Regions from separate parts of the Streptomyces sp. NPDC043861 genome, predicted to be linked through region 1. Evidence: riboswitches for the same ligand, from Rfam matches in the RefSeq annotation. Region 1 holds a riboswitch; each other region holds the start of a gene.

Region 1 (7,207 bases):
GGGTGAAGAGCCCGATCCGGCCGGGTGCCGGGGACTCCGGGGCGAGGGAGGCGTTCAGCCGGACGGCGTCCGCCGTATTGATGATCCCGAAGGCGTTCGGCCCGATGATCCTCATCCCGTACGAGCGCGCCTGCCGCACCAGTTCACGCTGCCGGGACCGCCCTTCCGCTCCGCTCTCCGCGTAGCCCGCGGCCAGGACGACCAGCCCCTGCACCCCGTGTTCCCCGCAGTCCGCGACGACGTCCGGCACACGTTCGGCGGAGACGGCCACGACCGCCAGATCGACGGGCTGCCCGATCTCCGCGACCGAGCGGAACGCCGGCACACCGTCCAGCTCGCGCACATCCGGCGCAAGGAAGCGGTTCACCGCGTACATCCGCCCGGTGTAGCCCGATCCGAGGAGATTGCGCAGGGCGGCCCTGCCCACTCCACCCGGTGTACGGCCCACCCCGATCACCGCGACCGACCCCGGTGCGAGCAGTCGCTGCACGGACCTCGCTTCGGCGCGCTGCTCCCGGGCACGCTGCACTGCGAGCGACTCGGCAGTCGGCTCCAGGTCCAGCGTCAGACGGACGGCCCCGTCCTCGAAGCTGCGCTTCTGTGTGTAACCGGCGTCCATGAAGACCTTGATCATCTTGGTGTTCGCGGGCAGCACCTCGGCCGCGAACCGCCTGATCCCACGCTCCCGCGCCACGGCCGTGATGTGTTCGAGCAACGCGGATGCCACGCCTCTCCCCTGATGCGCGTCCTGCACCAGAAAGGCGACCTCGGCCTCGTCGGCAGGTGCGGACGCAGGCATTCCGGTGGCATCGATGCGGTCGTAGCGGACGGTCGCGATGAACTCGCCGCCCACCGTCGCGGCGAGACCCACCCGGTCCACGTAGTCGTGGTGGGTGAAACGGCGCACGTCCTTCGCCGAGAGCCGGGGGTACGGCGCGAAGAAGCGGTAGTACTTGGACTCGTCCGAAACCTGCTCGTAGAAGCTCACGAGCCGTTCGGCGTCCTCCGTGGTGATGGGCCTGATGCGCGCGGTGCCACCGTCACGCAGCACCACGTCGGCTTCCCAGTGGTCGGGGTACGCGTGATCCGACGGGGTCTGCATGGGGGCAAGACTACGACCCGGACACCGGTCGCGAAGCCCGAAGCGGGGGTGCAGTCTGGGTGCACCCGGGACAGCCGGACGACCCGGTCCGCGAGGTCCGGACGACGGACGGAAGAGGATCGCAGGCCCGTCCCGTGCCATCCGCAGCACATGAGATACTGGTCTAGACAACCGCTAGGACTTGAAGGGCATCACCATGGCTGAGCGCCGCGTCAATGTCGGCTGGGCCGAGGGCCTCCACGCCCGCCCCGCCTCCATCTTCGTCCGTGCCGCCACGGCCTCCGGCGTCCCGGTGACGATCGCCAAGGCCGACGGCACGCCGGTCAATGCCGCCTCGATGCTCGCAGTGCTCGGCCTGGGCGCGGAGGGCGGCGAGGAGATCGTGCTCGCTTCGGACGCCGACGGCGCCGAGGCCGCCCTCGACCGACTCGCGAAGCTCGTCGCCGAAGGCCTCGAGGAACTCCCCGAGACGGTCTGATCGGAACGGGCTCCCGCCCGGCCCGCGACCAGGGCGGAAAGTCGGCCGTGAAAACACCGGCGAGCCCGGCAATCAATTCGCACACCGGAGCCGCGACGACCGTAAATTCCCGGTCCCGCGGTTCCGCTGTTCTTTGAATTGAATACCCGCTCTTTGTATACGGTGCTCGTGTTAATGGCGGGCGCTCGCCGTGTTTACGGCATGTTGCGAAGCCCTCACCGCTCCCGGCGCCGGAATCCTCAATCGGTGCGCCCCCGTCGTCCGCTCCGCGTGCACCGCGGTGAGCGCCCGCGCGCGCTCCACGTCGCCGCGCGCAACGGCGTCCACGATCGCGCCGTGCTCGCCCCATGCCTCCACCGGCCGGGCGGGCTGCTCGACGTGGTACATCCAGGCGATCTTGTGGCGGAGCTGGGTGAGCAGCGCGATGAGGCCGGGGCTTCCGGAGGCCTGGGCGAGGGTTTCGTGGAACCAGGCCCCCAGCGACCGCAGATCCTCGGCCTGACCCCGGCGCGCCCGGTCCTGCCCCAGCCTGACCAGGCCGCGCAGCACCTTGAGGTGGGCTTCGGTGCGCCGCCGGGCGGCCCTCGCCGCGCCCAGCGGCTCCAGCAGCATCCGTATCTCCAGGAGGTCGGCGGCGTCCTGCTCGGTGGGCTCCGCAACACATGCACCGGCATGCCGGCGGGTGATGACGAAGCCCTCCGACTCCAGGGTGCGCAGAGCCTCGCGCACCGGGACCCGTGAGACGCCGTACCGGCGCGCCAGTTGCTCCTCGGCCAGCCGGCTGCCGCGCTCGAAGACACCGGAGACGATGTCGTCACGGATCGCCGTGCATACCGAGCGCGCAGGAATGCGCATACCAAACCTCCGCCTTTAATCCACGCGAAACCCAGTCGAGCGACGTCTGTTCGGTGACTCTATTGCAATGGGCCGCAATTTCCGATGGCCTACAGCAATCCGTGGATATCTTTTGGCCTGAATATGCCGAAGACCCCGGCCGGTCTCGATGACCGGGCCGGGGCCTTCGTACTGCTCGCTGCGGGTACTGCTCGCTGCGAGCGTCAGACCTTGACGCCGTGGCCGCGCAGATACGCGACGGGGTCGATGTCCGAGCCGTACTCGGGGCTCGTACGGGCCTCGAAGTGGAGGTGCGGACCAGTGCTGTTGCCGGTCGACCCGGAGACACCGATCTGCTGGCCCGGGGTGACCCGCTGGCCGACGGAGACGCCGATGGACGACAGATGGCCGTACTGGGTGTAGGTGCCGTCGTTCATCTTGATCACGACGTTGTTGCCGTAGGCACCGCCCCAGCCCGCCTCGACGACCGTGCCCGTGCCGACGGCGACGACCGAGGAGCCGGACGCGGCGTGGAAGTCGACGCCGGTGTGGCTGCCGGAGGACCAGACCGCACCGCCCGCGTGGTAGTCGGTGCTGACGTAGGAACCGGCGACGGGGAGGGTGTAGGTCATCAGGCGCTTGCGCTCGGCCTCGCGGGCGGCGCGCTCCTCGGCCTCACGAGCGGCCTTGACGCGGGCCTCCGCCTTCCGCTTCGCCTCGGCCTCGGCCTTGGCCTTGGCGGCGATCAGCTCGGCCTCGTGCTGCTGGGCGTCGGCCTGGGCGTCTACCTGCTCGGCGAGGATGTCGCCGGCGACGATCTGGTTCAGACCGGTGTCCTCGACGGAGGACGCTTCCGTGTCGGCGGCGAGCGCCGGGGAGGCGAGGGTTCCGATGACGCCGGTGGTGGCGAGGGCCGCGGCTCCCGCGACACCCGCACGCCTGCGCGACAGCCTGCTCGGAGCACGATGCTTCCCGGTGGCACGGGTGAACGCCATGTAGTGGCTGATCCTTTCCTTCCTTCTCGCCTACCGGGTTAGCTGACGGGTTCGGAGCAGGAAGGTCTCCTACGGGCCCCTCCGCGCGAGCGCGAAGGCGTCCGATTCACCCCAGGGACATATGGGTCCCCGGCTCCCCAGGCTCGCGCCCGACGGGGACTCGGCGATGGCTGTCCGATGCCGCGGGTGCGGCGGGTGCAACTGGCGGACAGCGCAGATGACGCTAGGCCGGACATCTGTCAATCACCAAACGGTCACGAAGATTTGTAGTGCATGCCACAGCCCAGACGGGCAGCCTCTCCAACAAAACGGACATACGGAAGGGCCCCGTTGACACTTGGTCAACGGGGCCCTCATGGGTCGCTTCACGCCATGGGCGGTCAATCAGCCCGTGACAACCGTCACTTCACCGATGCCCAGCTCCCTGACGGGCCCCTCGATCTCCGAGGCGTCCCCCACCAGGATCGTGACGAGCCGGTCCACCGGGAAGGCGTTGACGACCGCAGCCGTCGCCTCGACGGTGCCGGTCTCGGTCAGCCGCGCGTACAACCGGGCCTGGAAGTCGTCCGGAAGGTCCTGCTCGACCTGGTCGGCCAGGGTGCCCGCGACCGACGCCGCGGTCTCGTACTTGAGCGGGGCGACACCCACGAGGTTCTGCACGGCGACATCGCGCTCGGCGTCCGTCAGCCCCTCCGCCGCCAGGGTGCGCAGCACCTTCCAGAGGTCCTCCAGGGCCGGGCCGGTGTGCGGGGTGTCGACGGAGCCGCTGATGGCCAGCGTGGCCGCGCCCGTGGCCCCTCCGGGGACGGCAGGAGCGGAGGAGCGCAGCACCTGGGCAAAGGCCCGGACGCCGTAGGTGTAGCCCTTCTCCTCCCTCAGGACACGGTCCAGTCGGGAGGTGAGGGTGCCGCCCAGGCAGTACGTGCCGAGCACCTGGGCCGACCAGACGCTGTCGTGGCGGTCCGGGCCGATGCGGCCGATGAGCAGCTGTGTCTGCACCGCACCGGGACGGTCGACGATCACGACACGGCCCGAGTCGTCCGCCGTGATCGGCGGCATGGGGCGGCTCTCGGCCGCGCCACCGGTCCAGGCGCCCAGCGTGTCGGCGAGCACGGCGTCGACGTCGACACCGGTGAGATCGCCGACGATCACGGCAGTGGCGGAGGCGGGGCGGACGTGCGCCTCGTAGAAGGCCCGCACGGCGGCGGAATCGATGCGCTCCACCGTCTCCTCGCTTCCCTGGCGGGGGCGGGACATCCGGGAGGAGGCAGGGAAGAGCTGCTTGGAGAACTCCTTGGCGGCGCGACGGGCCGGGTTCGCGGTCTCGTGCGGAATCTCGTCCAGCCGGTTCCGTACGAGCCGTTCCACCTCGCTGTCCGCGAACAGCGGTGCGCGCAGGGCCTCGGCGAGCAGACCGAGGGCCTTGGGGAGACGGGAGACCGGCACCTCGAGGGACAGGCGCACACCGGGGTGGTCGGCATGCGAGTCGAGGGTGGCGCCGCACCGCTCCAGCTCGGCGGCGAACTCCTCCGCCGTGTGCTTGTCGGTGCCCTCGGACAAGGCCCGCGCCATGATCGTCGCGACACCGTCGAGGTCCTCGGGCTCGGCGTCCAGCGGAGCGTCGAGGAAGATCTCGACGGCCACGACCTGCTGGCCGGGGCGATGGCAGCGCAGGACGGTCAGTCCGTTGTCGAGTGTGCCGCGGTCCGGGGCCGGGAAGGCCCACGGCCTCGCCTCGCCGGGCTGCGGCTGCGGGTGGAAGTCCATGGTCACGGCAGCGTCGGTCACTGTGCGGCCCCCTCTGCGTCCTGTGCGTCGTCGTTGTCCTCGGTGGCCCCGACCGGCTCGTACACCAGCACCGCCCGGTTGTCCGGGCGCAGTCGTGCCTGGGCGACGGCCTGCACCTCTTCGGCGGTGATGTCGAGGATCCGCGAGACGGCGCTGAACGCCAGCTTCGGGTCTCCGAACAGCACGGCGTACCGGCACAGTTCGTCGGCACGGCCGGCGACCGTGCCGAGCCGGTCCAGCCATTCGCGCTCCAGCTGCGCCTGGGCGCGCTCCATCTCCTCGGGCGTCGGGCCCTCGGCGGCGAACCGCTGGAGCTCGTCGTCCACGGCCTCCTCGATCTCGGGCACCTCGACCCCGCCGGACGTCTTCACGTCCAGCCAGCCGAGCGAGGGGGCACCGGCGAGCCGCAGCAGACCGAATCCCGCGGCGACCGCCGTGCGGTCGTGGCGCACCAGGCGGTTGTGCAGGCGGGACGACTCCCCGCCGCCGAGGACGGTGAGCGCCAGATCGGCGGCGTCGCTCTCACGCGTCCCGTCGTGCGGCAGCCGGTAGGCGGCCATCAGCGCACGGGCGGGCACCTCCTCGACGATCTCCTCGCGCAGCTGCCGGCCGATGATGTCGGGCAGGGACCCGTCGCGCGGCGGCTGCTTGCCGTCGTGGGACGGGATGGAGCCGAAGTACTTCTCGATCCAGGCGAGCGTCTGCTCCAGGTCGATGTCACCGACGACCGACAGCACCGCGTTGTTCGGCGCGTAGTACGTGCGGAAGAATTCCCGGGCGTCCTCGAGGGTCGCCGCGTCCAGGTCGGCCATGGAGCCGATCGGGGTGTGGTGGTACGGGTGGCCCTCGGGGTAGGCGAGGGCGGTCAGCTTCTCGAAGGCCGTGCCGTACGGAACGTTGTCGTAGCGCTGGCGGCGCTCGTTCTTGACGACGTCGCGCTGGTTCTCCATGGACTCGTCGTCGAGCGCGGAGAGCAGCGAGCCCATGCGGTCGGCCTCCAGCCAGAGCGCGAGCTCGAGCTGATGGGCGGGCATGGTCTCGAAGTAGTTGGTGCGCTCGAAACTGGTCGTGCCGTTGAGCGAGCCGCCCGCTCCCTGCACCAGCTCGAAGTGTCCGTTCCCCGGCACCTGGGCGGACCCCTGGAACATCAGGTGCTCGAAAAGGTGAGCCAGGCCCGTACGGCCCTTGACTTCGTGGCGTGAGCCGACGTCGTACCAGAGGCAGACCGCGGCGACCGGGGTCAGGCGGTCCTCGGAGAGCACCACGCGCAGGCCGTTGGCCAGGCGGTGCTCGGTCGCTGTCAGGCCGCCGGAGCCGGCCTGGGCTGTGGCCGTGTGACCCATGGGCATGTGGTCCCTTCGATCGCGTCGTGAATGTCCTGCCACTGTATGCAAGCCCGCCGACACCTGGCGAAGTTCCCGGCAGTCCGCCGGAGCGTTCAGGGGCGGGCCCCGGGCGGGGCCCGCGGCCGGGCGACCGGGCCGGTTCCGGGGCGCCGATACGGGCGGGTACACGGGTCGCGGTCGGCGTTGTCAGCGGGACGGTCCACAATGGTCCGCGTCAGATCCGTTCAAGGTTCATGTTGGTGAAGGAGCCGCAGCAGCGATGGCCCGCCGCAGCACGAAGACGCCGCCGCCCGACGACTTCGAGGAAAAAATCCTCGACATCGACGTCGTCGACGAAATGCAGGGCTCCTTCCTCGAGTACGCGTACTCGGTGATCTATTCCCGAGCCCTGCCCGATGCCCGGGACGGCATGAAGCCCGTGCACCGCCGGATCGTGTACCAGATGAACGAGATGGGGCTGCGCCCCGACCGCGGCTACGTGAAGTGTGCCCGTGTCGTCGGCGAGGTCATGGGCAAGCTGCACCCGCACGGCGACGCGTCGATCTACGACGCCCTGGTGCGCATGGCACAGCCCTTCTCCATGCGTCTCCCGTTGGTCGACGGCCACGGCAACTTCGGCTCGCTGGGCAACGACGACCCCCCGGCCGCCATGCGGTACACCGAG
Region 2 (7,207 bases), on a different contig from region 1:
CCCATCATAACGAGATGTACGTCCTGTACATTTTTTACAGATCCACCGCACCGCACGACCCACCGCACCGCACGACCGCTTCAGCGACGAGGAGAGGTACGCCATGAACCGCCCTTACGCCCGATACGTCCTGCCGGAGCTCACCGAGCGCACCAGCGTCGGCCTTCGCACGCTCGACCCCTACTCGAAGCTGATGGAGGAGCGGATCGTGTTCCTGGGCACGCCCATCGACGAGACCTCGGCCAACGACGTCATCGCCCAGTTCCTCTACCTCGAGCACGCCGCCCCCGACCAGGACATCAGCCTCTACATCAACTCCCCGGGCGGCTCCATCACCGCCATGATGTCCGTCTACGACACGATGCAGGTGGTGACCTGCGATGTGGCGACGACATGTCTGGGCCAGGCTGCCTCCACGGCCGCCGTGCTGCTCGCGGCGGGGACTCCCGGCAAGCGCATGGCGCTGCCGGGAGCGAGGGTCGTCGTCCGGCAGCCCGCGATGACCGAGCCCGTGGAGGGGCAGCCGACCGATCTGGACATCCAGGCACGCGAGTTGCTGCGACTGCGCGAGGAGATGGCCAGGATGCTGTCGCGGCACACCGGAAGAAGCGAGGAGCAGATCTCCTCCGCCTTCGAACGCGACACCGTCTTCGATGCGCCGGCAGCCAGGGAGTACGGCCTCGTCGACCACATCATCAAGAGCCGCAGGACGTCCGCCGCTTCCCCCTCGGCCCGGTGAGCCGTCGGTGCTGCTCCCGGAACTGCCACCGCTGCCCGCACTGACGCGCGCCGAAAGCGAGTTCATCGACCGCTATCTCGAAGTCGTCGACCAGCTCGGACGAATCAACCCGGCCGGGGGCGCCGCACACACCTATGCCGCCCTGCGCGCCGCACAGGCACTGGCCGCACACGCTGTTGGCCTCCGGGACGCGCTCGCACTGATGCACGCCCGCGGCGAGAGCGAGCTCCACACCCCCACACTTGCCCACGCACTGCGGGTGTTGGACGGGGAGCGAAGGGCGGCGCGAATCATCGTCCCTCCGGAGCCGACCAGTTGAACCGGCGCCCGGAGAGCGGCGACGGAGGCGCGGCTGCGGGGGTGGGCAGGCGTACGAGTGGGTGTCGGCCAACCGGCGTAGGCGTGGCTTCGACATAAGTGCCGTGCGAGTTGCGCAACCTGATGGGCCATTCGGCGGAATGAGAGGTTCCGCTGCTGGTCCAGCGCTCGTCACGCCTCCCTCGTCCGTCGGCCAAATGGGTCCGTCCACCTGAATGGATCAGTGGTGAGGAGCCTCACAAATCGCCGTTTCGACTCGGAAATCCGGCAGTTCGTGCGTCAAGATCCCTGGGACGACAAGCCCCCGCCACCGCGGCGGGGCGGTCCGGGCGGACGCCGAGTCCTGCCGCCGCACCGGATGCCTGGTCGACATCAGTGCTTCGGCAGGAGTGGAGGACCCACGCAGTACGGCCCGGCCGCCGACACGGCAGGGCCTTGGGGTGAAGCCGCTTGCGCGGCCGGGCATCTTCGTTGGCCCGAACCCGACAGGTCATCCTTCACAGGCGGCTGACGAAGGGTTGCGCATGACTGCGCAGACACACGGTCCGTCCCTGCTCTCCCGGACGGGCGCCGTTTCGGCTCTCACCATCGCCGCCGTCGGCGGCTCCCTGCTCGTACCGGGCGGCACACAGGAGGCCCAGGCCGCCACCGCACACGCATCGAAGGCCCTCAAGGTGGCCGCCTCCAAGAAGGGCGCCCCGTACCGGTACGGCGCCACGGGCCCGCACCGCTTCGACTGCTCGGGGCTCACCCTGTACTCGTACAAGAAGGCGGGCAAGGCCCTGCCGCGCACGGCACAGGCGCAGTACAACCGCACGCGGCACATCCGTGCATCCACCCGCCAGGTGGGCGACCTGGTGTTCTTCCACTACCGCGGGAACATCTACCACGTCGGGATCTACGCGGGTCACGGAAAGATCTGGCACTCCCCCAAGACCGGCTCCGTCGTCAAACTGAGCAAGATCTGGTCCAAGAGCGTCCGCTATGGACGCGTGCGCTGACCTGCACGGACGGGCAAACGGCCCAGTGAGGTGACAGGTTCCGCGGGGCACGGGCAATTCGTCATACATGGCCGACGATCCCCGTGCCTCGCGCGACGAGTCCGAGCTCGAAAGAGCGGACCGCAACTTCGCCGAGCTGCTGCAGGAGCTGCGGGTCATCCAGACCGGCGTACAGATCCTGTTCGCGTTTCTGCTGACCCTCGCCTTCACCGCCCGGTTCCCGTCCCTCGACTCGTTCCAGCGAGGCACGTACGTGACGACGCTGATGCTGGCCGTGGTGGCCGCAGCGCTGTTCACCGCACCCGCGGCGGTGCACCGCGGACTGTTCCGCAGGGGCGCCAAACGGGAGATCGTCTCGGTCTCCTCGCGGCTCGCGGGAATCGGCCTTGCGGTGCTCGCCCTGGCCCTGACCTCGGCGGTACTGCTGGTCGTCGATGTCGTGCACGGCACGCCCGAAGGGGTCGCCGCCGCTGCGACGACCCTGTTCGTCTGCGTCCTGCTGTGGGGGGCGCTGCCCCTGGTCCTCGGCCGGAGGCTCAGCGAGCCGCCGGAGCGATCACCAGAGCCAGGCCGAGAGCGGTGAGAGCCCCGCCGCTGACGCCCTCGACGGTGCGAGCGGCCCGCGGCCGGCGAAGCCACCGTCCCAGCCGGTCCACGAGCAGCGCCACCAGTGGGAACCAGACGAGTGCGAGTGCCACGACGATGCCGGCCAGCAGCAGCGTGCGCGGCAGTACCGCGGCATCGTCCGGCACGAACTGCGGCAGCAGGCTGAGGAAGAGCACCGGCGCCTTGGGATTGAGCACATTGGTGAGGAAGCCCTGGCGCAGACTGCGCACGGCTCCCGTGCCGGTCACGAAGCGCTCGGCGTCCCCTACGGCCGCCGGCCTCGGCCGGAGAGCATTGCGCAGGGCCTGTACACCCAGGTAGAGGACGTAGGCACCCCCCACGAACTGGAGCGTCCGGTACAGGACCGGCACGGCGACCAGCAGCGCCGCGAGTCCTGCGACGGCCAACGCGGTGTGGACGACCAGTCCTCCGGCCACCCCGAGCGCGGCGGCGACGCCGTCGGAGCGGGAGGCCAGGGCATTGCGTACGACGACCGTGAAATCTGCGCCCGGCATGGCGACCATGCCCGCCGCGACCCCGACGAAGGCGATCAGCTGTGCGTCCATGACCCCACCCTGGACCACGACAGCCCTTAGCGTGTACTTGCAATCTCCTGGGTCTGCCTGAAGGAACGCTTAAGGGGCACAGATGTACGACCCGACACGGCTGGCGGCACTGGTGGCGGTCGCCGAGGCCGGTTCGATCACCCGGGCCGCGGGCCGCCTCGGCTACACCCCTCCCGCGCTCTCCCAGCAGCTGACCAAGCTGGAGCGCGAAGCGGGGGCGGCGCTGCTGGTCCGCCATCATCGCGGAACCCGGCTGACGCCCGCCGGTGAGGTGCTCGCCGCGCATGCCCGGCGGGTGCTGGACGAGATGGACCGCGCGCGACATGAACTGGCCCGGCTGGCCGGGCTGTCCGGCGGCCGGCTCCGGGTGGGCACGTTCACCACGGCCGGCGTCCATCTCCTGCCGCCGGTGCTGAGCTCGTTCCGCCGGGCCCATCCGGATGTGGAACTGACCGTGGCCGAGTACGAACCGCCGTACGGGGTCGCCGCGGTGGCCTCGGGCGAGGTGGACCTGGCCCTGACGCACGAGTACGAACCGGGCGAACCGTACCCGTTGCCCGCGGGTGTCCTTCTGGAGCCCCTGCTGGTCGAGGAGTTGGTGCTGGTGACTGCACCGGGGCAGCTGCTGGCCGGCGGCTCGGGACGGCTCCCGGTCGATGAGCTCGCGGGCCGGCCTCTCATCAGCAGTGCGCCCTCGCACCCTCCCCGCAGGGGTGTGGAGGGTGCGCTGGCGCGGGCGGGGGCGACATCGGCCGTGGTCTGCGAGTCGCCCGGGTATGCGCTGGTCTGCGCACTGGTCAGCGCGGGGCTCGGGGTCGCGGTCGTACCGGAGATGGTGGCCAGAACGGCGACGACGCCGCTCGGGGTGCGGCCGCTCGAGCCCGCTGCGTTCCGCCGCACGATCTCCGTGGCGCACCGCGGCGACGAGTCCGGTCCCGCAGCCCGCTCTCTGCTGGCCCTGCTGCGCGCCGGGTTCGCACAGGCCACCGGGTAGTGCAACGGCGCGAACCGGCGTCACGGTCGCCGCGGTGCAGTCATTCCGGGCTCTGGACGGGTGCGGGCACCGGCGGCCAGGGCAGCGCGATACGAACGGTCTTGCCACCGTCAGGAGTGGGGATCACCGACAGCCGCCCGCCGTGCTCGGCGGTGAGCCATCGGATGATCACCATGCCCCGGCCGTTGTCCTGCTGCACCGCGGCGGGCAGCCGCTGCGGGTGGCGCGGATGGCTGTCGGTGACGCCGATACTCAGGTGCTCGTCGCGTTCGAGCCGGACGTCGACGGTGAAGGTCGGCGACTGCCCGAAAGTGTGCTGCACGGCGTTGGTCGCGAGCTCGGAGACGATGAGCCGCACGGTGTCGGCCGTTTCCACCTCCCCCGGGAGGCCCCATTCGGCGAGAACGCCGGAGATGTATCTCCGCGCTGCGGAGACCGAGGCGGGATCGCTCGGCAGAGTGATGGATGCTTCCTGGTGGTCTGCCATGGCGGGCCGTCCCTTTCCCACCGAGGCCGGATGACGACACGTGGCGACACGTAGCGGTGATGTGCCGGAGCGGCCCCGGACTGCGCTGGTCCTCAGACTGCCACCGTTGATGACCCCGTAACCCTCGATCCCCCCGGATATGCATATATCTGTCGCTCAAAGCAGTGAACTCTGCTACGCGAGAACGTATTTGGGCGCACACTGGGTGGCTGCGTCATCGGTGGCCGCGGTCCCCCGGGCGGCTCGCCGAAGTCCGGAAGGAGGCGGCTGCGTGCGTCAGGGTCCGGTGGTGCGCCGCCGCAAGCTCGGTGAGGAGTTGCGCGGGCTGCGGCTCGGCGCGGGCCTCACCAGCCGGGAGGCTGCCCGGCTGGTGGGATGGCATCAGTCGAAGGTGAGCCGGATAGAGACCGCGGCGAGCGGGGTGAAACCGGCCGATGTGATGCGGCTGCTCGACGCCTACGGGATCACGGACACTCGGCTGCGCGAACTACTCGGGGCGCTCGCCGGGTCGGCGGGAGGCGGCGGCACGGGCTGGTGGCACGCCTACCGCGGGGTGATTCCGCCCCAGTACCGGGACTTCATCAGTCTGGAGTCCCAGGCGAGTTCCGCCCGCACCCTCGAGACCTCGGTGGTGCCCGGCCTCCTGCAGACCCCGGACTATGCACGGGCGGTGACCCGTTCGGCACTGGACGGTGTGTCCGCCGCGACCGTGGATTCGCTGGTGGAGGTACGACTCGCCCGGCAGGAAGTGCTGCACGGGAAGCGTCCGCTCCAGTTCAGCGCCGTCCTGGACGAGGCGGTGCTGCGCCGGCAGGTGGGCGGGCCCCGGGTGATGCGGGCGCAGTTGGCACGGGTACTGGAGACGGCCCAACTGCCCCATGTGCGGCTTCAGGTGCTTCCCTTTTCGACGGGCGGTTATGCGGGCCTCACCGGGCCTTTCGTTATTTTCTCATTTCCGACCACTTCTGATCTGGACGTAGTTGTTCTAGACCACTTGACGAGTAGCCTCTATCTGGAGCGGAAGGAAGACCTCGAGGCGTACGGCGCCGCGTTCCGCACCATGCAGGCGCACGCGCTCCCGCTCCAGGACTCGTTGGCCCTCATCACCGGGATCGGTGACGGCGCGTAGGAGGCACGCCCATGTCTGATCACCTGATATGCATGCGCACCCGGATCTGCACCCCATGGCGGCGCAGCAGCCGCAGCGTCGGAATGAACAACTGCGTCGAGGCGGCGCGCTGCGCCGACGGCAGGTTCGCCGTGCGCGACTCCAAGGACGTCCGGCGTACCCCGCTGCTCTTCTCGCCCCGGGCATGGAGCGGCTTCGTCCACGGACTGCGCGAGGACGCCACCCGCTGACAGGTCCGTCGCCCGGAGGACCCTCAGGGCCGCGAAGGCGGCCCCGGGCCACGGCTCAGCGGGGCGGCGCCGTCCTCAGGACGACCGCGACGGCCTCGTCGATCTGCCGGTCCGTGAGATCGGCCCTCGCGGTGAGCCTGATCCGCGAAATGCCGTCGGGCACGGACGGCGGCCGGAAGCAGCCGACCGCCAGCCCCTCCGCCCGGCAGTCCGCCGCCCATCCCACGGCCGCCTCCGGTGACGGTGCCTGCACCGAGACGACCGCCGCGTCCGGGCGTGCGGCGGTCAGCCCGGCCCCCGTCAGCCGTTCGTGGAGGGTGGCCGCGACGGCACGGGCACGGTCGGCGAATCCCGGCTCGCGGCGCAGCAGCCGCAGGCTCGCCAGAGCGGCCCCGGCCGCGGCCGGGGCGAGGCCGGTGTCGAAGATGAACGTCCGTGCCGCGTTCACCAGATGGTCGATGACACGGGCCGGGCCGAGCACGGCGCCGCCCTGGCTGCCCAGGGACTTGGACAGGGTCAGGGTGGCGACGACGTGCGCTGCGCCCGCCAGCCCGGCGGCATGCAGTGCACCACGGCCGCCGTCCCCGAGAACGCCGAAACCGTGCGCGTCGTCGACGACGAGAGCCGCTCCTTGCGCGCGGCAGACGTCCGCGAGCGCGGTCAGCGGCGCCGCGTCTCCGTCCACGGAGAAGACCGAGTCGGTGACGACGAGGGCACGCCGGCCCGGGTGGACCTCGAGCGTCTTGCACACGGCCTCCGGATCGGCGTGCGGCACCACTGCCGTCTCCGCCCGCGAGAGCCGGCAGCCGTCGACGATCGAGGCGTGGTTGCCCGCGTCGGACACGATCAGGGAGCCGTGGGTGCTCAGCGCCGTGAGTGCGGCGAGATTGGCCGCGTATCCGGAGGAGAACACCAGTGCGGCCTCGAACCCGCAGAACTCGGCCAGCTCACGCTCGAGTTCCGCATGCAGTTCGGTGCTGCCCGTGACCAGCCGGGAGCCGGTGGAACCCGCACCCCAGCGGCGGGCGGCGGCGGCCGCCGCCTCGGTGACCTCGGCCCTGCGGGTGAGGCCGAGGTAGTCGTTGCTCGCGAGATCGAGCAGGGCGGCGTCGGCAGTTCGCGGCCGGAGCATGCGTA
Region 3 (7,207 bases), on a different contig from region 1:
CAGCCCGTCCAGCGAATCGCGGGCCTGCGCCGCCGCCTCCTTCGCGCCGTTGTACTTCTCGGTCGCCTCCTCCGCCTCCTGGTACAGCTTGTCGGCCTTCGCCTTCAGCTGCTCGGGGGTGAGGCCGGGTTCGGCATGCCCGGCGCCTTCGAAGACCGTGCCGGTCGCGGCACCGGCCAGGGCGAGGGTGAGCGCGGTACGGGCAGCAGGGCGGGAGAGCGTGCGCTGCTTGGGTTTGCGGTGCGCTGCCACGAGGGCCAGTCCTTCCGGAGTCCTGCGGTTCACGTCGAAGGAGTCCGGCGGCGGGCCGCACAGGGGAAACAGCCCGTCGCCGGATCCATCGGCGTGGCGGCCGACGGCGCCGCCCCGGACGTGTGGCGGCGGTGGGAGTCGGCCACCTGGGGGAGGACGCTAAGCCTCGGCGGCGCCCGGGAGAGGCGTCATGACCGGAATTGGCGTCAGTCGGACCGGCCGGGTCGTTTTCGGACCGTAAGGCTAGGCTCCGGTGCCATGGACGTACTCATCAATGTCTTCGTCGCCCTGCACATCATCGGTATTGCGGCGCTGCTCGGCGGCTTCCTGACCCAGATGAAGGCGATGGGGCAGGGGACGGCGCGCTTCACGCCCGCGATGCTGCACGGGGCGCTGACGATGCTGGTCACGGGTGTGGCGCTGGTAGGGCTCAACGAGGCGGACGGCCAGGCGGTGAACAACCTCAAGGTCGGTATCAAGCTCGCGGTGCTGGTGGTGATCCTCGCCCTGGTCTATGTCAAGCGGGACGACGAGCAGGTGGACAAGGCGCTGTTCGGCGCGATCGGTGCTCTGACGGTGGCCAACATCTTCATCGCGACGTTGTGGACCTGACGCCCGCCCGGGTCCGGGCCCGGACGGCGTGACGCGCATCCGGGCACGGTCCGGCTCCATGCCGGCAGCGGTGGGGCGAGCCGCCCGGCGCCGGCGACGTGGCGCGGGGTGATGCCGACGCGCCGCAACCCGCCCCGGTCGAAAGCGGTTTGCGGCACGGTCGGGTCTGTCCGGTCGGCAGTGCGGGCCCGGCACCGTCCGGACGGGGTGCCGGGACAGCCTTCAGACGGGGCGGACGCTCCCGTAGATCGGCATGTAGTAGATCGATTCCTCGCGGACGTTCGCACCCGGCTTCGGGGCGTGGATCATCCGGCCGTCGCCGATGTAGATGCCGACGTGGCTGATGTCGTCGTAGAAGAAGACCAGGTCGCCGGGGAGGAGATCCTTCGTCGCCACGCGACTGCCGACCTCGACCTGATCCCAGGTGGTGCGCGGCAGATCGACTCCGGCGGCCTTCCAGGCGGCCTGGGTGAGGCCGGAGCAGTCGTACGAGCTGGGACCGGTCGCGCCCCAGACATACGGCTTGCCGATCTGGGCACGTGCGAAGGAGAGGACCTTCTCGGCCTTCGCGGCGTACGTGCCGGAACTGGTCCCGGTACTGGTCCCGCTCCCGGTGCCTGAACCCTGGTCCGTGCCGGGCTGGTTCTGTTCCTGTTCCCTCGCCCGGCGTTCGGCCTCGGCCCTGGCCGCCGCTTCCGCCTCCGCGCGGGCCTTTGCCTCGGCCTTGCGGCGGGCCTCCTCCTCGCGCTTCTGCTCCAGTGCCTCGAGCCGCGCCTTCTCCTCGGCAGTCAGCTTCGACAGGAGCGTCCGGGCCTCGGCGAGCTTCTGCTGGACCTTCTCCTTGCTGGAGCGCAGCGACTCCTGGGAAGCCGTGAGGGTCTCCAGGCTCTTGGTCGCCTTCGCGCGCTGCTTCGCTGCAGCGGCACGCTGCTCCTCGAAATCGGCGACGGCGCCGCGCTGCTCGTCGGAGAGCCGGTCCATCAGATGGGTCTGGTCGAAGTACGCCTGCGGGCTGTCGGCGAAGAGCAGTGCGGCGGTCGGCGTGACGGCACCGGTCCGGTACTGGGCGGCCGCGTACGAACCGAGTTCGCGGCGTGCCTCGTTCAGGGATTCGGTGCGCTCGGCGGCATCGTCGAGGAGCCGGTCGACCTCGTGGCGCTTCTCGGTGGTGTCCTCTTTCGCCTGGTTGTACTGCTGGGTCGCAGTACCCGCCTGCCGGTAGAGGTCGTCGACCTTCTTCTGGACCTCTTCGATGCTGGGTCTCGGTTCGGCCTGGGCGCTCTGGGTGGAGAGCAGGGTGACACCCGCGAGGGCGGCCGTCGTGAAACCGACGGCGGAGTTTTTCGTACGTGGGCGCGTACGGGTCTGCGTCTTGCGATGCGACGCCAAGGCCGGCATCTCCTTCCGTCGACCGCCTACCGGGTTAGCTGTCGGGTTCGGACGGATCGGAAGGCTGTCCTACGGGCCGAGTTGAGCCAGGCCCGATTCACCCCAGTTGTGCATGGTGGGTCCCCGGTTCCGAACTTCCTTGCGGAAAGCCCGGATTCGGCGTGGCCGCCCGATTGGCGTCGGTCGCCGATGAGGGGAACGGGCCGCCTGGGCGAGCACGCTAGCCACATCGTGGTGCTTCTGTGAAGGTCGATGTGCGATATGCCCGATACATTTTCGTTACCTTTACGTATGGTGATTGATGCGCTACGTAGGGTGGTTGGCGGGTTGTCGTCGAAGGCGGGGACAGGCTGTCGGTGCGGCGGCCTAGACTCGTAGAGCGATGAGCAGCCTCTTTGACGACAGCTTCCTGGCGGACCTCCAGCGCACCTCGGCCTCGGAGGAGCCCCCGCCGCCCGAGCACGACGAGCACGGTGAGCACGGGCCCCACGAGGAGGTCCCGCACGACCTTTTCGAGGGCGCATTCGACGTGCCCCCCGCACGGGACGCGTACTACCGCGACGGTGCGCCGCGCCCCGCCGTGGACCCGGCCGTGCTTCTCGAGGGGCTGAACGAGCAGCAGCGCGCCGCCGTCGTGCACACCGGCGCCCCGCTGCTCATCGTGGCCGGTGCCGGCTCCGGCAAGACCCGGGTGCTGACCCACCGGATCGCCCATCTGCTGGCGACCCGCCATGTCCACCCCGGCCAGATACTGGCGATCACGTTCACGAACAAGGCCGCGGGCGAGATGAAGGAGCGCGTCGAGCACCTCGTCGGGCCGCGCGCGGGCGCCATGTGGGTCTCCACCTTCCACAGTGCCTGCGTCCGCATCCTGCGCCGGGAGAGCAAGAAGCTCGGTTTCACCTCGTCGTTCTCGATCTACGACGCCGCCGACTCCAAGCGGCTGATGGCACTCGTCTGCCGCGATCTTGACCTCGACCCCAAGAAGTTTCCGCCGAAGTCCTTCACCGCCAAGATCTCGAACCTGAAGAACGAGCTGATCGACGAGGAGACCTTCGCCGAGAGCGCGGCCGACGGCTTCGAGAAGACGCTCGCCGAGGCCTACCGGATGTACCAGGCGCGGCTGCGCGAGGCCAACGCGCTGGACTTCGACGACATCATCATGACCACCGTCCATCTGCTCCAGGCGTTCCCGGACGTCGCCGAGCACTACCGGCGCAGGTTCCGCCATGTCATGGTCGACGAGTACCAGGACACCAACCACGCCCAGTACACGCTGGTGCGCGAGTTGGTCGGCACGGGGTACGAGGACCTGGCCCCTGCCGAACTGTGCGTCGTGGGTGACGCCGACCAGTCGATCTACGCCTTCCGCGGCGCCACGATCCGCAACATCCTCCAGTTCGAGGAGGACTACCCGGACGCCACCACGATCCTGCTGGAGCAGAACTACCGCTCCACCCAGACGATCCTCTCCGCGGCCAACGCCGTCATCGAGCGCAACGAGAGCCGCCGCCCCAAGAACCTGTGGACGAACGCGGGCGCGGGCGCACAGATCACCGGCTACGTCGCGGACACGGAGCACGACGAGGCCCAGTTCGTCGCCGACGAGATCGACCGGCTCACCGACGCGGGCGACGCCAGGGCCGGGGACGTCGCGGTCTTCTACCGGACCAATGCGCAGTCCCGTGTCTTCGAGGAGATCTTCATCCGCGTCGGCCTGCCCTACAAGGTCGTCGGCGGGGTGCGCTTCTACGAGCGCAAGGAAGTCCGCGACGTGCTGGCCTATCTGCGCGTCCTGGCCAATTCCGAGGACAACGTCCCGCTGCGCCGGATCCTCAATGTCCCCAAGCGCGGCATCGGCGAGCGCGCCGAGGCGATGATCGACGCGCTGGCGCTGCGGGAGCGGATCACCTTCCCGCAGGCGCTGCGTCGGGTGGACGAGGCGTACGGCATGGCGGCCCGGTCGGCCAATGCCGTGAAGCGCTTCAACACGCTGATGGAGGAGCTCGGCACCATCGTGGAGTCCGGTGCGGGCCCGGCCACGATCCTGGAAGCCGTGCTCGAACGAACGGGATATCTCGCCGAGCTGCAGGCGTCGACCGACCCGCAGGACGAGACCCGCATCGAGAACCTGCAGGAACTTGCCGCCGTGGCCCTGGAGTTCGAGCAGGAGCGCGGGGAGGCCGGCGAGGCGGGGTCCGGCACCCTCGCCGAGTTCCTGGAGAAGGTCGCGCTGGTGGCCGACTCCGACCAGATCCCCGACGAGGACGAGGAAGGCACCGGCGTCATCACGCTCATGACGCTGCACACGGCCAAAGGTCTTGAGTTCCCTGTCGTGTTCCTCACCGGCATGGAGGACGGCGTCTTCCCGCACATGCGGGCGCTCGGCCAGACCAAGGAGCTGGAGGAGGAACGACGGCTGGCGTACGTCGGCATCACGCGCGCCCGCGAGCGGCTCTATCTGACGCGGTCGTCGATGCGCAGTGCCTGGGGTCAGCCCGCGTACAACCCGCCGTCGCGCTTCCTGGAGGAGATCCCGGACGCGCATCTGCAGTGGAAGCGCACTGGTCCCATGGCGGCTCCTGCCGGTCCGACGTCCGGGATCACGTCCTCGCTCTCGTCGGCCCGGTCGCGTTCCGGCCCTTCGGGCTTCGCGACGCGGCGTACGACCGACCGGCCGGTGATCGCACTGGCGGTCGGGGACCGCGTCACACATGACCAGTTCGGGCTCGGTACCGTGATGGCCGTGACCGGGGCGGGGTCGGATGCGCAGGCGACGATCGACTTCGGGGACGCGAAGCCGAAGCGACTTCTGCTCAGGTATGCGCCGGTGGAGAAGCTGTAGCGGGGGCACCACAGCCGGGCGGCCGTGGCTCCGACCGGGGCCGGAGCTGCCCGGCGGGCCCGGCCGACGGGCGGGCTACGTCGGGTTGAGGCCGTGGCTGCGCAGCCATGACAGCGGGTCGATCGCGGACCCGCCGCCCGGGCGCACCTCGAAGTGCAGGTGCGGGCCGGTGGAGTTGCCCGAGTTCCCGGAGTACGCGATGACCTCGCCGGCCTTGACCGAGCCGGAGCGGATCTTGGTGCTGCTGAGGTGGCAGTACCAGGTCTCCGTGCCGTCGGCGGCGGTGACGATCGCCATGTTGCCGTAGGCGCTGTTCCACTGGGTGCGCACGGTGCCGTCCGTGGCGGCCTTCACGGCGGTCCCGTACGAGACGGGGAAGTCGATACCGGTGTGCATGGACATCCAGTTGACGCCGGCCTGGCCGTAATAGGCGCTGAGTCCTTGCTGGCTCACCGGCAGGGCGAACTTGGGCCGAAGCGCCTCGCGGCGGGCGGCCTCCTCCTCGCGCTTCTTGCGGTCCGCCTCCTGGCGCGCCTTGAGGTCGATGCGCTCCTGGGTGCGGCTGGCGCGGTCGCCGAAGTCGCGGGCGTCGGCGCTCAGTGCGGCGAGCTGGGTGTCGAGCTTGTTGTTCGCGGCGACGGGCTTGACCGATGCCGGATCGGCGGCCGTGACCGCGGTCTTGCTGCTCTTCTCCTCGCCCCCGGTGAGTCCGCCGACCGAGGCCGCCGCGACACCGGCGACTCCCATGACACAGACGGAAGGTACGGCCACGGTGAGCATGGCCGAGCGCTTGGCGGGGGTGCGGCGACGGCCGCGGCTTCCGCCGGAGCGGCGCACAGGGCGGACAGCAGGGGCGGTGACGGTGGCCGCGGCGGCGATGAGTTCGGTCTCGTCGTAGCCCTCGTGCCCCTCGTAGGAGTCGTGGCCGACGGGGTCGTGCTCGTTCGCGTGCTCGGCCTCGAGCCCGGGCTGCGGATCGTGCTCGTGCGGGAACTCCGGGCCGGACTCGGGCTCGATGACGGGGACGTTCTCGGCATGAGCCGTGAACTCGCCCTCGGGGGAGAACTGTTCCGGGATGGGGACGTGCTCGGTGTAGTAGCCGCTGTATTCCGAGTGCTCCGTGTGCTCCGTGTATGCGGAGTGCTCCGCATACACCACGGCATGTTCCCCGTGTTCCGTGTGCTCGGAATGTTCCGCATGTGCGGGGTGTTCCGGGTGCACGGGATGTTGCGCGTACTGCGCCTGGTAGGCGTCGGACACCGGCTCGGGGGCCGTTTCGGCGCCGGAGTTCCAGGCAGTTGCGTCGTATGTACCGGTTTCGTACGTGGTGCCGTACCCTCCGGCCGCAGGCCACTGGCCCGTCGCGTCGTACGCGAAGCCGGCTGCGGTGGTCTCGAACTGCCCCGTCTGATTCCAGGCGTTGGCGTCCCACTGGCCGGTGGAGTCGTACTGCTGCTGGTGTCCTTGAGTGCCGTAGGCGTCGTACCCCGCTGTCGCCGACTGCCACTGCGTCGCGTCGTACTGCCCGCTGTAACCGGTCTCGTAGCCGTGGCTTCCCGGAAGGGCGCCGAAGAGCGGGTCGGTGTCGAAGCTGCCGGAGGCGTAGGGCGCGTACCCGGCGTCGGGGTGCTGGTCGTTCACCAACTTCTCTCTCGCCTCGGCAGCAGGACCAGGATTCGGGGCCACCGGCGACGGGGGCTCCCGAGGAAGCAGTGGGCGCGACTGTACCCGGCGGTATGCGACGCCGACAATCTTCCGCTGGTTTTGGGTGAGCGGGAAACGGGCATTCGGCCGTCTTTCGGCGGACTGCAGGCGGAGCTTTGGCCTTACGTTCGAAGAGTGTTCGATGTCTGTCCCTGTGCCTGGCCTCAGGCGACCGACACGACTCCGGACGTTCCGGCCTCCGATTCCGAGACTTCGAGCGCCTCGCGGACGCTCGCTGCCACGGCGGGGTGCACGGGTAGTGCGAGGTGCCCGATGCCGCTGACGCGGATGTTCTGGACCAGAAGGTCCGGGTGGTCGAGGCGAGCCGTCTCGAGCGGGACCATGATCTGGTCCAGGTCGCTCCAGAAACTGACGAACCGCGTCCGGCACCCCGGCGCGGGCAGC

What was found. Region 1 has a riboswitch for cyclic di-AMP ahead of AC068D_RS27900 (M23 family metallopeptidase). Riboswitches for the same ligand answer to the same signal wherever they lie in the genome.
Region 2: it holds a riboswitch for cyclic di-AMP, as region 1 does, so the genes downstream of both, AC068D_RS29855 (C40 family peptidase) here and AC068D_RS27900 (M23 family metallopeptidase) in region 1, are expected to answer to the same signal.
Region 3: it holds a riboswitch for cyclic di-AMP, as region 1 does, so the genes downstream of both, AC068D_RS16320 (C40 family peptidase) here and AC068D_RS27900 (M23 family metallopeptidase) in region 1, are expected to answer to the same signal.

The regions. Positions count from the first base shown of each region.
Region 1 is NZ_JBWKDP010000014.1:108,001-115,207, forward strand. Features, by position in the region: gene AC068D_RS27885 (bifunctional acetate--CoA ligase family protein/GNAT family N-acetyltransferase) at 1-1,102, opposite strand, end outside; gene AC068D_RS27890 (HPr family phosphocarrier protein) at 1,299-1,580, shown strand; gene AC068D_RS27895 (GntR family transcriptional regulator) at 1,752-2,435, opposite strand; gene AC068D_RS27900 (M23 family metallopeptidase) at 2,639-3,409, opposite strand; cyclic di-AMP (ydaO/yuaA leader) riboswitch at 3,423-3,585, opposite strand; gene AC068D_RS27905 (M16 family metallopeptidase) at 3,794-5,176, opposite strand; gene AC068D_RS27910 (M16 family metallopeptidase) at 5,194-6,540, opposite strand; gene AC068D_RS27915 (DNA gyrase/topoisomerase IV subunit A) at 6,803-7,207, shown strand, end outside.
Region 2 is NZ_JBWKDP010000016.1:88,492-95,698, forward strand. Features, by position in the region: gene AC068D_RS29845 (ATP-dependent Clp protease proteolytic subunit) at 104-739, shown strand; gene AC068D_RS29850 (hypothetical protein) at 747-1,058, shown strand; cyclic di-AMP (ydaO/yuaA leader) riboswitch at 1,424-1,578, shown strand; gene AC068D_RS29855 (C40 family peptidase) at 1,582-2,058, shown strand; gene AC068D_RS29860 (DUF6328 family protein) at 2,126-2,641, shown strand; gene AC068D_RS29865 (LysE family translocator) at 2,595-3,230, opposite strand; gene AC068D_RS29870 (LysR family transcriptional regulator) at 3,313-4,224, shown strand; gene AC068D_RS29875 (ATP-binding protein) at 4,265-4,711, opposite strand; gene AC068D_RS29880 (helix-turn-helix domain-containing protein) at 4,983-5,840, shown strand; gene AC068D_RS29885 (DUF397 domain-containing protein) at 5,852-6,070, shown strand; gene AC068D_RS29890 (8-amino-7-oxononanoate synthase) at 6,126-7,207, opposite strand, start outside.
Region 3 is NZ_JBWKDP010000006.1:115,980-123,186, reverse strand. Features, by position in the region: gene AC068D_RS16330 (C40 family peptidase) at 1-252, opposite strand, end outside; gene AC068D_RS16325 (hypothetical protein) at 511-864, shown strand; gene AC068D_RS16320 (C40 family peptidase) at 1,087-2,262, opposite strand; cyclic di-AMP (ydaO/yuaA leader) riboswitch at 2,261-2,425, opposite strand; gene pcrA (DNA helicase PcrA) at 2,636-5,098, shown strand; gene AC068D_RS16310 (M23 family metallopeptidase) at 5,174-6,739, opposite strand; gene AC068D_RS16305 (esterase/lipase family protein) at 6,967-7,207, opposite strand, start outside.